Regions from separate parts of the Marinifilum sp. RC60d5 genome, predicted to be linked through region 1. Evidence: riboswitches for the same ligand, from Rfam matches in the RefSeq annotation. Region 1 holds a riboswitch; the other holds the start of a gene.
What was found. A riboswitch is a leader RNA that binds a small molecule or an ion and turns the genes downstream of it on or off. The one in region 1 is predicted to bind cobalamin.
Positions count from the first base shown of each region.

Region 2: linked by a shared signal. The riboswitch ahead of ACT3CE_RS08980 (TonB-dependent receptor) and the one ahead of ACT3CE_RS06900 (putative transporter) in region 1 are both predicted to bind cobalamin.

Region 1 covers NZ_JBQTGK010000002.1:712,405-720,213, reverse strand. Annotated here, with positions in the region: gene ACT3CE_RS06920 (AMP-binding protein) at 264-1,886, shown strand; gene ACT3CE_RS06915 (ATP-binding protein) at 1,942-3,990, shown strand; partial or broken gene ACT3CE_RS06910 (acetate uptake transporter) at 4,252-4,755, shown strand; gene ACT3CE_RS06905 (putative quinol monooxygenase) at 4,900-5,214, opposite strand; cobalamin riboswitch at 5,372-5,559, shown strand; gene ACT3CE_RS06900 (putative transporter) at 5,981-7,636, shown strand.
Region 2 covers NZ_JBQTGK010000003.1:345,021-352,829, reverse strand. Annotated here, with positions in the region: gene truA (tRNA pseudouridine(38-40) synthase TruA) at 1-147, shown strand, start outside; gene ACT3CE_RS08990 (penicillin-binding protein 1A) at 329-2,728, shown strand; gene ACT3CE_RS08985 (CHAD domain-containing protein) at 2,725-3,528, opposite strand; gene ACT3CE_RS08980 (TonB-dependent receptor) at 3,757-5,910, opposite strand; cobalamin riboswitch at 6,037-6,241, opposite strand; gene ACT3CE_RS08975 (ABC transporter ATP-binding protein) at 6,394-7,413, opposite strand; gene ACT3CE_RS08970 (iron chelate uptake ABC transporter family permease subunit) at 7,422-7,809, opposite strand, start outside.

The sequences.
Region 1 (7,809 bases):
TCAATTTCCTGAAAAATAAGAAGCTACATAAAATCTATTCTAAATAGACAATTATTTTTTACAAAAAAGTCAACAAAACAGCCATAGTAATGCCTTTTTTTATATATTGCGACCGTATCACAATACAACTAATATTATCTCCTAATCAAAAGTTACGCTAGTTCTAGCGAACATAAAAAAGATGGTTTTTAAAGTTACAAACTGATGTTATCAATTACATCATGGGTGAATTGCGTTCAGTTCATTCAGGAAAAACCATAAATATGAATAAATTATCCTACGAGCATGGCAGCTCGGAAATACCTTTATTAGGCGAAACAATTACCGAAAGACTAAGAAAAACAGTAGAACAATTTCCCGATAAAGATGCTTTAATAGTTCCTTTTCAAGATTACAGAGTTACTTATCAGGAATTTTGGAATCAGATAGAAGATGTTGCCAAAGGTTTACTTGCATTTGGAGTTAAAAAAGGCGATAGAATAGGAATCTGGTCTCCCAACCGACATGAGTGGGTAATTGTACAATTTGCCACAGCCAGGGTTGGTGCAATTTTGGTAAATGTAAATCCAGCATACAAAGCATCCGAACTAAAGTTTGCTCTTCGCCAATCAGAAATTAGCTTACTGATTATGTCGAAAAATTTTAGAAAGACAAACTATTTCGAAATTATACAGGAAGTTAGAAAATCGTGTATTCACTTAAAACAAATCGTAATTCTCGATCGAGACTGGCAAGCTTTAATCGAAGCAGGAAAAAGAATTACAACAGGAGAAATTGATGAGATAGAAAGTAGTCTTCAGTTCGACGATCCTATTAACATTCAATACACATCGGGAACTACCGGGTTTCCAAAAGGAGCAACACTTACTCATCACAATATATTAAACAACGGCTATTTTATTGGAGAAAGACTTCATTACAATGAAAACGACAGAGTTTGCATTCCTGTTCCATTTTATCATTGCTTTGGTATGGTTTTAGGAAATTTAGCTTGCATAACCCATGGCGCCACAATGGTAATTCCAGGCGAAGCTTTCGATGCCGAAACAGTACTAAAAACTATAGAAGAAGAAAAATGCACCTCGCTTTATGGAGTTCCTTTAATGTTTATTGCCGAATTAGAACATCCTAATTTCGATAAATATAATTTAAGTAGCCTACGAACTGGCATTATGGCTGGTGCTTCCTGTCCAGAAAAAGCTATGCGAGAGGTGCAGGAAAAAATGAATATGAAAGAAGTTGCAATATGTTATGGTATGACCGAAACATCACCGGTATCTACTCAAACTTTTGTGAACGATAAAATAGATAAGCGTGTTGGCACAGTAGGTAGAGTTCATCCTCATCAGGAAATAAAAATTATTAATCCCGAAACAGGTAAAATTGTTCAGCGAGGAGAAAGTGGAGAATTTTGCACCCGAGGCTACTCTGTTATGCTTAAATACTGGAATAACGAGGAAGCAACAAATTCGGTAATTGATGCTGCAGGCTGGATGCATACCGGCGATGTAGCTACAATGGATGAAGATGGTTATGTAAGCATTACCGGAAGAATTAAAGATATGATTATTAGAGGTGGTGAAAATATTTCTCCTTTCGAAATTGAAGAATATCTTCATACACACAGTAGCATAAGCGAAGTATATGTAATTGGTGTTCCCGATTATAAATATGGAGAAGTGGTTATGGCATGGGTAAAATTTAAGGATAGTAAATCGGCAACTGAGGAAGAACTTAGAGAATACTGTAAAGGACAAATTGCCACTTATAAAATCCCTAAATACTTTAAATTTACTACTGATTTTCCGGTAACAGTAACAGGAAAAATAAGGAAAGTACAAATGAGAGAAATTTCCAGTAAAGAATTAGGGTTAGCTGGCAGATAAACATAACCTTTTTATTTACTATACGTACATTAAGATTTACATAAAACTATATTCTGTGACTCTTAATACTACCCAATATACAAATGCAATTAATACCTTATCAGTCTATGAACTTATAAGTTTATTAATTGCATTTTTCTTACTTCCCTCTTGTCGATTCACCGAAAATTATGAGACTAATAAAATTGAACAATTAGGTAAAAACAAACAAGCAATAGAAATTCTTTTTGGCTATGAAGCTCCCCCTAATGCCTATCATAACGAAAATGGCGAATATGTTGGATTACTCATAGATTTTCAGAAAGAAATTGAATCTCAACTAAATTACAAATTCAAAAGCAGACATTTTGATACATGGGCTGAACTAATAGATTATTCTAAAACAGCGCAAAATTTCGTAATTGTAGGTATTGCTGCTTCTTATAAGCGAAAAAATTTTCTTTCTTTCACCAATTCATTTGTTAAAATTCCTTATGTAATTGTCACAAACAAAAATAGTCACATAAGTTCTATGGATGACCTTAAGGGAAAAAAAGTTTGTATTGTTTCAAATTATACGGCTAATGATTATTTAGAAAAATACTATCCGGAAATAATTAGCCATGGGGTTAAAAATGATGTGGAAGGATTACGAGGAGTTGTTTCTAATACCTATGATGCAATGATAATTAATCAGATGTATGCTAGCTATATTATTGAAGAACAAGGAATCACAAATCTTAAAATTGAATCAGAAAGTGGATATATGAATCGATTATCAGCTGCCACATCTATTAATGATCCTGAACTATTTAAACTATTAGACTCGGCGGTAGATCAAATTACCATACAAAAACAAAAACAACTATTTAGAAAGTGGGTATATGCTGTTTCTCCTGAAATGGATTCAAACACTAAAAAAACCATAATTATTATTCTCGCAACATTAAGCATTTGTCTTGTTTTATTATGGATTTGGCTCACTAGCCTTAGACGAATTGTACGAAAACAAACTCATAAATTACAGGAAAGCGAACTTAAATTCCGTAAAATTATAGAATCGTCGTACGATGCAATTTATATAATGTATAACGGACAATTACAAATGGCAAATCATTCATTTATGGAAATGTTTGGCTATTCACAAAGCGAATGTAAATCTCAGCATTTTCTTGTAGAAAAACTGATTCATCCTTCCTCTAGAGCGCAAATTATAAATAGAGTAGAAATGTTAAAAAGAGGTGAAACTCCAGCTAATATTTTTGAAATATGTGGTCAAACAAAAAGTGGTGTAAAATTAAACCTGCAAATTTCCGAAAATTACTTTCGTTCAAATAACATACTAATATCACAAGGTATTATAAGAGATATTAGCCAACAGAAAAAAGATAAAGCAGAACTAATAAAGGCAAAAGAAAAAGCTGAAGAAAGTGATCGGTTAAAATCTGCTTTTTTAGCCAATATGAGCCACGAAATTCGCACCCCAATGAATGCTATACTTGGATTTACAAGCCTGTTAAAGAAAAAAGATATTAATAACTATAAACAAAATCAATACATTAATATTATAGAGGAAAGTAGTACACGAATGCTATCTACAATTAATGATTTGGTAGACATTTCGAAGATTGAATCGGGACAAATGGAACTTGATTATTCTGAAATAGATCTTAATGAAGAATTGCAATACATTGAACAATTCTTTTCCCCCGAGGCTAAGAAAAAAAATATCAAATTAATTTTCACACCTCTTATCTCAAATTATAAATATGTAGTTATAAGCGACAAAGAAAAATTCACTTCTATAATTACAAACTTAATTAAGAATGCGATAAAATACACGAATTCGGGCTCAATTGAATTCACCTACACCATTCATAATAATTTCTTAAAATTTGAAGTTAGTGATACAGGTATTGGAATTGACAAATTTATGCTAGATAAAATTTTCAATCGATTTATACAAGCCGATCATGAAGCAACCAAAGTAATAGAAGGATCGGGTTTGGGACTAGCCATTTGCAAGGCTTATGTACAAATGCTGGGTGGAAAAATATGGGTTGAATCAGAAAAAAATAAAGGTTCTCAATTCTATTTCACGCTTCCCATAAATAAAAAAACATAATAAATTAAAATATACGCAATATTAAAATAGTATTTAACAAAATTCACTATCATACTTATTTTACTTCCATTTCCTCTTGAATTAATTCTAAATTAATGGTTTATAGCATGTTATTAAACCGAAAAATTGCCGTCTCAAGGTTATAAACAATTTGCTATTTTAGCGCGCTGAATCAGGAAAAATAAATTAGCGATGAGTAACGTAAAATTAGGTAATCCGGCTGTTGTTGGATTGGGAGGGTTTGGATGAACAACCCTATTATTACAATTGCACAACATTGGTTTGTGCGGATTAGGCCCGGTTGTGGCGATGGGATTTGTATTTGGCGGACTAGCACAATTAATGGCAGGAATGTTAGAGCACAAAAATGGAAATAATTTTGGCTTTGCAGCTTTTTCGGCTTACGGATCTTTTTGGATTGGTTTAGGAGTTATCTGGATGCTTAACTACTTTGGATTGTATAAATCGAGTACCACTGATGTAGGATACTATTTAGTTGCCTGGACTTTATTTACCCTAATCTTATGGGTAGCTTCTTTCTTTATTCATACCGCAATGGCAACAACTTTTACCACTTTGGTAATTGGCTTTATTCTTTTGGATTTAGGACACTTCGGATTTCCATTTTTAAACCTTGTTGCAGGATATGAGTTAATTATTTGTGCCCTTTGCGCCTGGTACATGATGGCAGCAATTATTATTAACGATGTTGCAGGTCGTACAATTTTAAAAGTTGGAAAACCCTGGATTAAATCTGGAAAATAAAAATTACTTTTTCTTTGCTCTTAACGAGTAAAAGTTTAGTGATATAAAAAGAGGCAAACCGATAAATCTCAAATCAGATCGGTTTGCCTCTTTCTATTAAAAAAAACTTGAATTATTCTATAATACAAAATTATTAGAGTTTAACTAGGCCAACAGCTCCTTGTGCAAGCTAACCTCAAACTCTTTAACATGATATGGATTTCCTTCGTTAAAAAACTCCTGAATATAAGATGAACCATTATGAGCATCGAAAGTTTCCTTATTATACCACTTCTCAATAAATGTAATTCTATTAGGATTTTCAATACACTGATTTAATTCATAACGAATACATCCTCCTTCTTGCAGAGTATATGGAATTAAAGCATGCAAATTTTCAATTAACTGCTCAACTTCTCCATCTTTAGCTATAAATTTAGCAATACACACTAGTTGTGTTTCATTTTTTTTTATTTCCATCTGTTCAATTTTAAAAGGATTCCTATGAATATCAAACATAAGAATTTTTTATCAAACCCCTATTTTTTTATTCATCGGCATTAAAGCGTTACAATAATTTTTATGTTTTAATTTATCACAAAACATTTGCTTTGTTCAAAAAAAATTTCGAATCTTTGCGGCGACAAACAAATAGGATTTTTCGTAAAAGAGAATTAAAAGGGAATCATGTGAAAATCATGAGCTGACGCGCAACTGTAATTCCAAATATATGTTTATAGGATTGATGCCACTGTTTCGAAATATGAAATGGGAAGGCCCTGTAAATAGGAAAGCCAGGAAACCTGTCTTATTTTTAAATTTAGATTGAACTTTCGCGCTATAAAGTATAAATCGGCAAAAATATTCGCTTAATAGCCTATTCTTTCGCCTGCTTTACATTTTTGCGCAAAGCTCTCGATCGTAACTCAATTAAATAAAGTTATGAAAGTTGCAAAACAAACTTCCCGCGTTATGAAGTTTTCATTCCAAATTAAAGCTAAAATTAACCCTATTTTTATAAGGACTACTACGACCGATTCTTCGTCATAAACAAATACTAATCTGCAACTAGGTACTAAGGCTAAAACAAGATTTGCATTTTGTTAATTACAAAACCTATAATTATTTTTATAAAAAATAAGTTCCCTAAGCATTTGGTATCACAAATAGAATTATCTAATTGTCAAACACAAAGTTCTTTTTAACCACTCCGTAATCATTTAACCTAAATAAATCAATACTCTACATGCATTTTTTAGATTTACTCACAAAACCCAGTACAGCATCTTCCATTATCATTATTTGTATGGTTGCTGTGTTAGGTATTTTAATTGGGAAGATTAAATTTTTCAAAATTAAACTGGGCATTGCCGGTATACTATTTTCAGGATTATTAATTGGCCACCTAGGAGCGGTTACCGATCCTCATGTTATCCACTTTATTAAGGAATTTGGATTAATCCTATTCGTCTATTCTATTGGTTTAGAAGTTGGCCCCCGATTTATTCCTTCTCTCAAAAAAAATGGTTTACGTATTAATATGCTTGCCTCAGGAATTGTACTTATGGGATTTTGTACTGCCATAGCTATTAAGTACATTTTTAATGTTCCGGTATCGGTTATTACAGGTGTTATGTGTGGTGCTGTTACCAACACCCCAGCTTTAGGTGCTGCCCAACAAACCATTACCGATGTTCTTAACATGCCTCAAAACACCGAAGTTGTGGGCATGGGATATGCTGTAGCCTATCCTTTCGGGATATTCGGGATAATTATTAGTATGATTCTACTTCGTATATTCTACAAAATAAATATTAAAAAAGAAGAGGAACAATATCGTAAAGAGATAACAGGTTTAGATGGAAATCCAATTGCCATAAATATAGAAATAAGCAACCAGAATCTATTTGGCAGAAATATTGCCTTTTTAATGAGTACCTGTAATAAGGATTTTGTTCTATCAAGAATTAAAAGAAATGGCGAATTTCTCCCTCCTGATGCCGAACTGGTATTGCAATCGGGCGACAAACTATTTGGAGTTTCTACCCAAGCTAATTTTGATAATATTGAACTAAATCTTGGTAAAATTAAACCAACCAAAAATTTAGGAATCACTGGTCGAATGGCAATGCAACAAGTCGTTATTACCAATAAAAAAATAACCGGAAAAAGTATCAAGCAAATTGGTATTTCAAGACGTTTTCCTGTTAACATTACCCGTATTTACCGAAATAGTACAGAACTAGTACCTACCGAAGAAGACAGTATCGAATTTGGGGATACAGTAAGAATTGTTGGTGAAAAAACTGCATTACCCGAAGTAGCTAAACTTTTAGGTAACTCGGTTAAAGATCTTTCTCACCCTAACATTTTACCCATTTTTATGGGGATATTATTTGGAATCATAATCGGACTCATTCCCTTTCAAATTCCAGGATTACCTGCTCCTGCAAAATTAGGATTAGCTGGCGGACCACTTCTTGTTGCATTAATTTTAGGCCATACCGGACGAATTGGAAAACTCGATTTTTATATGACCCCGAGTGCCAACCTTTTTATTAGAGAACTTGGCATAGTCCTTTTCCTTGCCTGCGTAGGACTTTCATCGGGAAAACATTTTGTAGAAACACTTTTGGGCGAAGGATACATTTGGATGATGTATGGTATGGCAATTACGTTTCTGCCTTTAATTACATTTGCAATAATTGCTCGAATAATGAAGCTCAATTACCTTTCTATTTGCGGATTATTGGCCGGATCAATGACCGATCCACCAGCTTTGGAATTTGCAAATTCTATCTCACCAGTTCAGGCTCAATCAACTGCCTATGCCACGGTTTATCCATTGGTAATGTTCTTAAGAGTTTTACTTGCGCAAATTTTAGTCTTAATGTTTAGCTAAAACATATTTTTCCTGATTATAATCTCGACAGGATTATGGTCTGTTTTTCAAATAAACCCCGCATAAAAGTTTTCTCTTTTTGCGGGGTTTTCAACTATAAAATAGTTAAATAGAAAACTATTTCTCGATACATTTTAACATATTTTCAAGAAAAGACTTGCTTAGTTCGAAAA
Region 2 (7,809 bases), on a different contig from region 1:
AAAACACCGCCAAATCCACTAAACTTGGCATATCCCCAGGGATTATATTTATCTGAAATAAGCTATCCCTTTTTAAAGCAACAGGCATCCGAAGAGTTTTGTCCCATGCTAAAAATACACCAATGGCGGGCAATTAAAATAAATTAATGTTTATAGTAAAATTTAAGCTATTCGTCATCAATATATTGCAGATAATACAATAAAGACGACTCGTTTTTTACTTACAATTATTATATTTATTAACTATTTTTACCATATACCTGCAATAAGGATATAATCTTTAAGCATATTCTTCGTTATTTAGATAACAAATTCAGCAATAATTAGAATGACCAAAACAAAAAAAACAGCAGCTAAAAAAACTCGTGCACGAAAAAAAAGTACAAGTAAAAAGAATTCAAAAAAAAACTCATTCAAACGAATTGCAATTAAATTCACCTTACTGGGTATATTTTTACTAGCTCTGGCTATTGGTGTTCTTTTCTCTAGTGTTTATATTGGCCTTTGGGGAAAACTTCCTGATTATTATACCTTAAAGAATATTAAAAATGCCGATGCCTCTGAAATTTACTCGGAAGACGGTATTTTATTGGGTAGAGTTTATGCCGAAAATCGTACCAATGTAAATTTTAAAGATATCTCTCCTAATGTAATCAACTCATTAATTGCTACCGAAGATGCAAGATTCTATGAACATCAAGGAGTTGACCAGCGAAGCCTTTTGCGTGTGCTGGTAAAATCACTAATCATGCGCGATCGAAGTTCTGGAGGAGGAAGTACTTTAAGTCAGCAATTGGCAAAAAACCTATATCCACGAAGAAATTTTGGTGCTTTTAGCATGCCTGTTAATAAAATAAAAGAGGCAATAACAGCATCGAGATTGGAAAAAATATACTCCAAAAAAGAAATTCTACAGTTATATTTAAATACCGTTTCTTTTGGCGAAAATGTTTTTGGAATAGAAAGCGCATCCCGACAATTTTTCAGCAAACCTGCATCAGCATTAAAAACTCACGAATGTGCTGTTCTTATTGGTATGCTTAAGGCGCCTACCTACTATAATCCCCGTCTGCACCCCGAAAGATCGAAACAAAGAAGAAATACGGTTTTGGGACAAATGGCGAAGTATGATTTTATTTCAGATAACAAAGCTGATCAACTTAAGAAATTACCTCTTGAGCTAAGGTATCAGAAACAATCATCGAGAAGTGGTATTGCAGCTTACCTAAGAGAAAAAATAAGGATTCAAGCCAATAATATCTTAAAAGATTATCCCAAAGAAGACGGAAGCTTTTACGATATCTACCGTGATGGTTTACGAATAAAAACAACTCTTGATTATAAGTTGCAGAATTATGCCGAACAATCGGTATCGGAACATCTAAAAAGGTTACAGGGATTATTTAAAAAACACTGGGGAAATACAGCTCCCTGGTCTGGACATAAAAATCTTATTGAGGAAGCTAAAGAAAAATCTCCACGCTATAAAAAGCTAAAGAAAGAGGGAAAATCGGAGAAAGAAATCACCAAAATATTTAATACCAAAGTGGAAATGAAAATTTTCACCTGGAATGGAGAAAAATCTGTTAAATTAAGTCCCCTCGATTCAATTAAACACTATGTACAACTTTTAAATACAGGTTTTTTAGCAATGGAGCCCAAAACAGGTAAAATTAAAGCCTGGGTTGGAGGTATTGACTTTTCACATTTTAAATACGACCATGTAACTGCCAAACGACAAGTTGGTTCAATATTTAAGCCAATTATATATGCGGCAGCTTTACAGGAAGGTATTTCACCTTTCGAATACTACCCTAACGAACGCAAGGTGTATGAAGAGTACGATAACTGGTCTCCAAGAAATGCCGATAATTTATATGAAGGAAGCTATAGCATGGAAGGTGCTCTTGCCGAATCGGTAAACACTATTGCTGTTGATATTTTACTTGAAACAGGAATTAGAGATGCGATAGTTTTAGCCGAAGAAATGGGGATCAACAGTAATTTACCTAAGGTTCCATCTCTGGCTTTGGGTACTGCTAATATTTCATTACTGGAAATGATTGAGGTTTATGCAACCCTGGCCAATAGAGGTGTACATGTTGAACCCTATTACCTGAGCAGAATTGAAGATAAAAGAGGGAATCTTATTGTCGATCTTTCCAAAACACGGGAAGAAAATCGCTATGTACTTTCTCCACAAAATGCCGATATTATTAATCAAATGCTGCAAGCGGTTGTAAACGAAGGAACGGGAAAATCGCTACGCAATACTTATCGCTTAGAAGGTGATTTAGCTGGAAAAACTGGAACCACAAACTCTCAGGCTGATGGCTGGTATATTGGATACAACTCGAATTTAGTGGCCGGAGCATGGGTTGGTGCCGATGATATGCGTATTCATTTCAGATCATTAAGCTTAGGTCAAGGTGCAAGTATGGCTTTGCCAATATATGGTAGATTTATGAAAAAACTAAGCTCTAATGCTAAGTTTAATAATTACTCTTTCTCTTCAATTGCAAAACCCGAACCCGAGGTGCTTGCAAAATTAAATATTCCTCATTACCTATCGAAAGATAACAGCTTTTTCGAGAATATTTTTGGCGTAAAAACCAAAAAACAAGACAAGTTAATGAAGAGAAAAGCACGTAGAGAGAAACGTAAGACTGAGAAAAAATCAATCTATCAAAAAATTAAAAACATTTTTAAGCGAAAAAATAGAAACTAATATTTTAAAAAATGAGTAAGCATTTGTTGTTTAAATTTCTTGCTTAAGATATTTTTCTCGCTTCTATTTTTATTTTTTATTTCGCGAACTAAAGATTTGAATTCGGAATTTGGTGCCATTGCCTGTATTGTTCCCAGTTTTTGCTCCAAAACGTCTCTATCGTGCCAATTTCCAAGAATTGATTCTGTTTCATTAACAATAGAAAGCTCATTTGCTAATTTATCATCAGAATTTAAGCTAAGCAACAAGTTAAGAATCGATTTAATAATTTTAAAGAATTTTCTCATTTCATGATAATTTTCCTCACCTCTTGACGATGCCCAAAGTTTATAAATTAAATCCAACTCATCATGAATAATTTTATCGGCTGCTTCTCTAATCTCACTCTTATTTATTTTACTAAGAGCAACACCTAATTTTTCTACCCTTTTTTGAAATTTATCAATCTTAAATTTTCCAACAAGCCCATTTAGATCTTTACCAACTTGCTGTTTATTTTCTTCCAGGCTTTTAACCACCTTTTTATGGCCAACAATATTATCTTGCTCCACAATGGCCTTACAAACCTGAATTAATCGCAATCTACCCGAGTATTTAAAGACAGAACGCATTTGTTTTAGAATCTTAGCTATCAGTCTTTCTTCAACCCCTAAATCATCGGCCAATAGAAGTAAACTTCTTATATTTTTAATATTCACACGTAATTTGTGAATATCCTCTTCATTCATTTCTTTTGCTTTTGATAAGTAAAACAAAAAAGAATCAAATTTTTCCTTGTAAAACGAGCTTAAATTATTCATATCTTTTTGTACCTCCCCTTTATTTAATAACAAGATACACAAAATCAGGATATTAGCGAAATAAAGATTCACAAATCCTATTTAAATTACAGTAAACATCTCTTTTGCTTATAGTTACAATTTTAAAACATAGATTCTTAATTTATTTTTCTATTGATAAACAAGAAATTACGATCATAAAAAAAGGCACCTCGCTGAGGTGCCTGAAAATTATTTTCTTAAAATTACTTAGAATTTATAAGCTACTTTGGCTATAATTGCACGACCAGGCATATTATATCCGTCTTTTTCTGAGTAGTTTTCATCGAACAAATTAGTTACTGTAAGCCCAACACTATAATTATCATTTATATTATAGTTTGCACTATAATCAAAAATATAATAAACCGGGTGGCGTAATACATCTTCGTTAATTAAACTAGCTCTAACCTCTTCACCTTTATAATTTATAGGAGCTCTAGTAATATTTGGCCAATTCGAATAATCAGCTGCATACATGTAATTATCTTCATAACGATGACCAACATATCTGCCATTTAATCGAGTCGAGAAACCTTTTAAATTATCAAATTCGATTCCAAAAGATGCATTATTATCTCTAACATAGAACATTTGATCTTTCAAATAAGATCCATCAAATTGCTTACTTTCGACAGTTGCATCTATAATATGAGTGTAATTTAAATAGATACGAAGAGAATAATCGTAATCAGATAAAGCTCCAAAATCATAAGAAGCAAGAACTTCAAATCCATTCATATCTGCTTTATCAGCATTTGCGAATGTTTTATCTCCATTATCTAAATAATCATTTACAATTTTATCAGTATGATGAGTATCAAAATAAGTAAAATCGAAATTGATTCCTTTTTTAAAGTTTTTAAATGCAAAACCTAAATCCCAGGTATTTGATTTTTCTGGGTCTAAATTTGCTTTTCCTACTGTTTTACCAAATGCTGTTTCGTACTCACCAGCTACTTGGAATGCACTTGGTGCAAGAAAAGCATCACCCCAACTAGAATGAACCGATAATCCTCCAACAATATTATACTTTAGACCGATATTTTTTGTAAACACCCAATAATCTTCAGAGCTGGAATTGTTACCAAAAAACTCATTTGCTTTGGTTTTAAACTTTACATTATCACCACGCATACCTATAGAAGCATTCAACTTACCCTCTAAAAATTTCATTTGAAATTGAGAGTATATGCCTGTTGCAATATTATTATAATCTGGTTGAAATGGAGATTCCAAAGTACCTTCGGTAGTATAATTTAAACTCTCATATTTTTGAACATTATTATCAACCCCAATTGCTAAAGTATGATCATTAATCTGAATAGCATCATTCAACTGAAATCCATAATTCTTATAGGTATATTTTGTATCACCATAAGCATCATTATCCAAATCTTTATTTGTTTCATCCTGATTTGAGAAATAAGGAGAAAAAGTAAGATTATGAATACCAGCCTGTCCTTTTACGTCAAACCCTAAAGTATATCTTTTCAAATCTTTAGAGTCCATACCATAAACATGCCAAAAAGAACCTGGTGTTTCGATATCATTTCCGTTATAGTAGGATCCGTTAAGGTTCAATTTCCAATCCTCAGCAAGCTTAATTCCAAGTCTAGCATTTAAACTATGCTTCTGAAATTTAGTGTTTTCCATTCTCTCACCATAAGTTGTAGCATCCAATATGGTTTTTGCATAATCCTCATCGTAAAGATTATTATCACCAACTTTATAATCTTTTCCCTGATTATGGAAAGCATAAGAAAAATCAAAATCTACACTCTCGGATATAGATCCTCCTACGCTAACATTCGCTTTAGAAGTCTGAAAACTTCCATATTCAAGACCAACAGATCCTCCTATTTCTCCATTACTTTCTTTAGTAACAATATTCACAACACCTCCCATGGCATCAGAACCATATTGCGATGAAAAAGGTCCTTTTAAAATCTCTACTTTCTCTACATTATTTAAATCAATACTTGCAATATTCTCGGTTCCTGCAGGTTTTCCATTAATTAAAATAATTGCGTATTTACTTGATGTTGATGCAGCAAAACCTCGAATACCAATACCAGCATTAATCCCCGAATATTGCTGAATATCAACTGATGAATTTCCTTTTAATAAATCAGCAATATTAGCTGCCGGCGAAGATTCAATTATTCTCTTAGTAATTACATCTACTTTTTGCGGTAAATCTTTCATTTTTGCATTCACCCGTGATGCATTTACCTCAACTTCAGAAAGATTTAAGTGTTTTACAGTTGTTGTATCGTTTACATTTTCTGGATTTTCATCAGCTTTAGCTTTAAAACTGAAAATCGAAAGCAATGCAAAAGCTGTTACAATAGTTTTTTTCATAATAGAAAATAAATTAAAATTGATAAACTTATGCAAAACAATCAGGGAGTACTAAAAGAAAGAAATATAGACATCTATGCCTTTAAAACAAATCCTTTAATCTGTTACTCTTGTCCCGAAAGTAATGACTTATGGTTTGCATTGGCAGGTCTTCTGACTTACTCTGCTTTTTCGGCCTTCCCATCCCAGTTTGTTAGGAACAGTGGCATTGTGGTAAAAAAGCATTATTCTGAGCTTACAGCTACGGGAACAGCTCCGGACTCTCACCGGATTCCCTTTTCATCTCAATCTGAAAAACAGATTACAGAGAACCAATCGCGGTGCAAATGTATAAAAAAAACAAAAGCAAGTTTAGAAATCTTGTAATTTAGAATCTATTATATAACATCTAGGATAAAACACTCACAAACAAGAACTAAAGTAAGTCTATTTTACATTCTAACTCTAAATTATTTTTATTTGATATTGGCAAACAAATTTACTTTACTCGTAGTTTTTACGAAGAAGCGATAATAATGCTTTAATACTGTTACATGTACTCGTATGTCCATTAATTACAAGCTCCCAGTTCATTTTTTCTTCTTTCAATATTACCTTACAAGTCTTAACCTCTTCGCAAGTAACAGAATATCCTTCGCGGGATAAAGCTCTTTGTGTCCAAAAGCCCATTACGTCGTTTCCAATAAGCTGAATATTTTGTTTTTTCTGATAGTTCATGATAAAATTACCAGTCTTTCTATCAAAATTGAAGGATTTATTATGGAACGTCTCTTCCATACTTCCATTCAACACCAAATCTTCAGGAGCTCCCACTTTTATTGGCTGATTTAAGGCCATTAACCAAATTAAATCGGCAGCCTGCAAAGCTAAATCCAATTCGTGAGTAGAAAGAAGAATCGCTTTATTTGTCTCTCTGGCCAAACGATGCAACAAACGCATTATCTCCACACGATTAGGTAAATCGAGATGAGCTGTTGGCTCATCAAGCATTATCAATGGTGTATCCTGCGCTAAAGCTTTAGCAATCAACACCCTTTGCCTCTCTCCATCGCTTAACTGATTGACAAAATGATTTGCATAATGCAGCAAACCAACTTGCTCTAATGCCCACTTTATTTTATCATTATCTTGCTGCGACAATTTTCCCATCCACGAAGTATACGGATGACGTCCCAATGATACAATGTGGTAAACCGTAAGGTTTCCTACATCAATTCGTTCGGTTAAAACAATACTAAGAAGTTGAGCTATTTCCTTAAAATTTCTATCCTTAATGGGAGTTCCTTCTACCAAAGTATATCCAGCCAATGGAGTCTGAATTCCTGCAATGGTTCTCATTAAAGTCGATTTTCCTGCTCCATTTGGTCCAAGAAGACAAACCATTTCTCCTCTGTGAATGGTCAAATTTATATCAGAAAGTAAGCACAGCTCTTTTTTTTTCCCTTGCTTGTATCCAATAGAAAGATCCTTTGTCTCTAATATGTTATTTTTTTCTGTTTTCATAAGTTAACCTATCCGCCAAAGGATGCTTTTACGTTTCTACTTCTCATTATCACCCAAATTACTACTGGCCCCCCAAATAAAGCAGTTACCGAATTTATAGGTAATGTATTTTGATTTCCAGGTAACTGAGAAAAGATATCGCAAATTAACATAATTGCAGAGCCTATTAAAACCACAGCAGGCATTAAAACTTTATGGCTTGCGGTTCTGAATATCGCTCGTGCAATATGAGGAATTGCAACTCCTATAAATGCAATTGGTCCTGTAAATGCTGTTAATGTTCCGGCAATTAATGCGGTACTAATAATTACAGCAATTCTAGTTTTATTTACTGATATGCCAACTCCCCGTGCATAGTTTTCTCCCAACAACAAGGCATCCATAGGTTTAATCAAT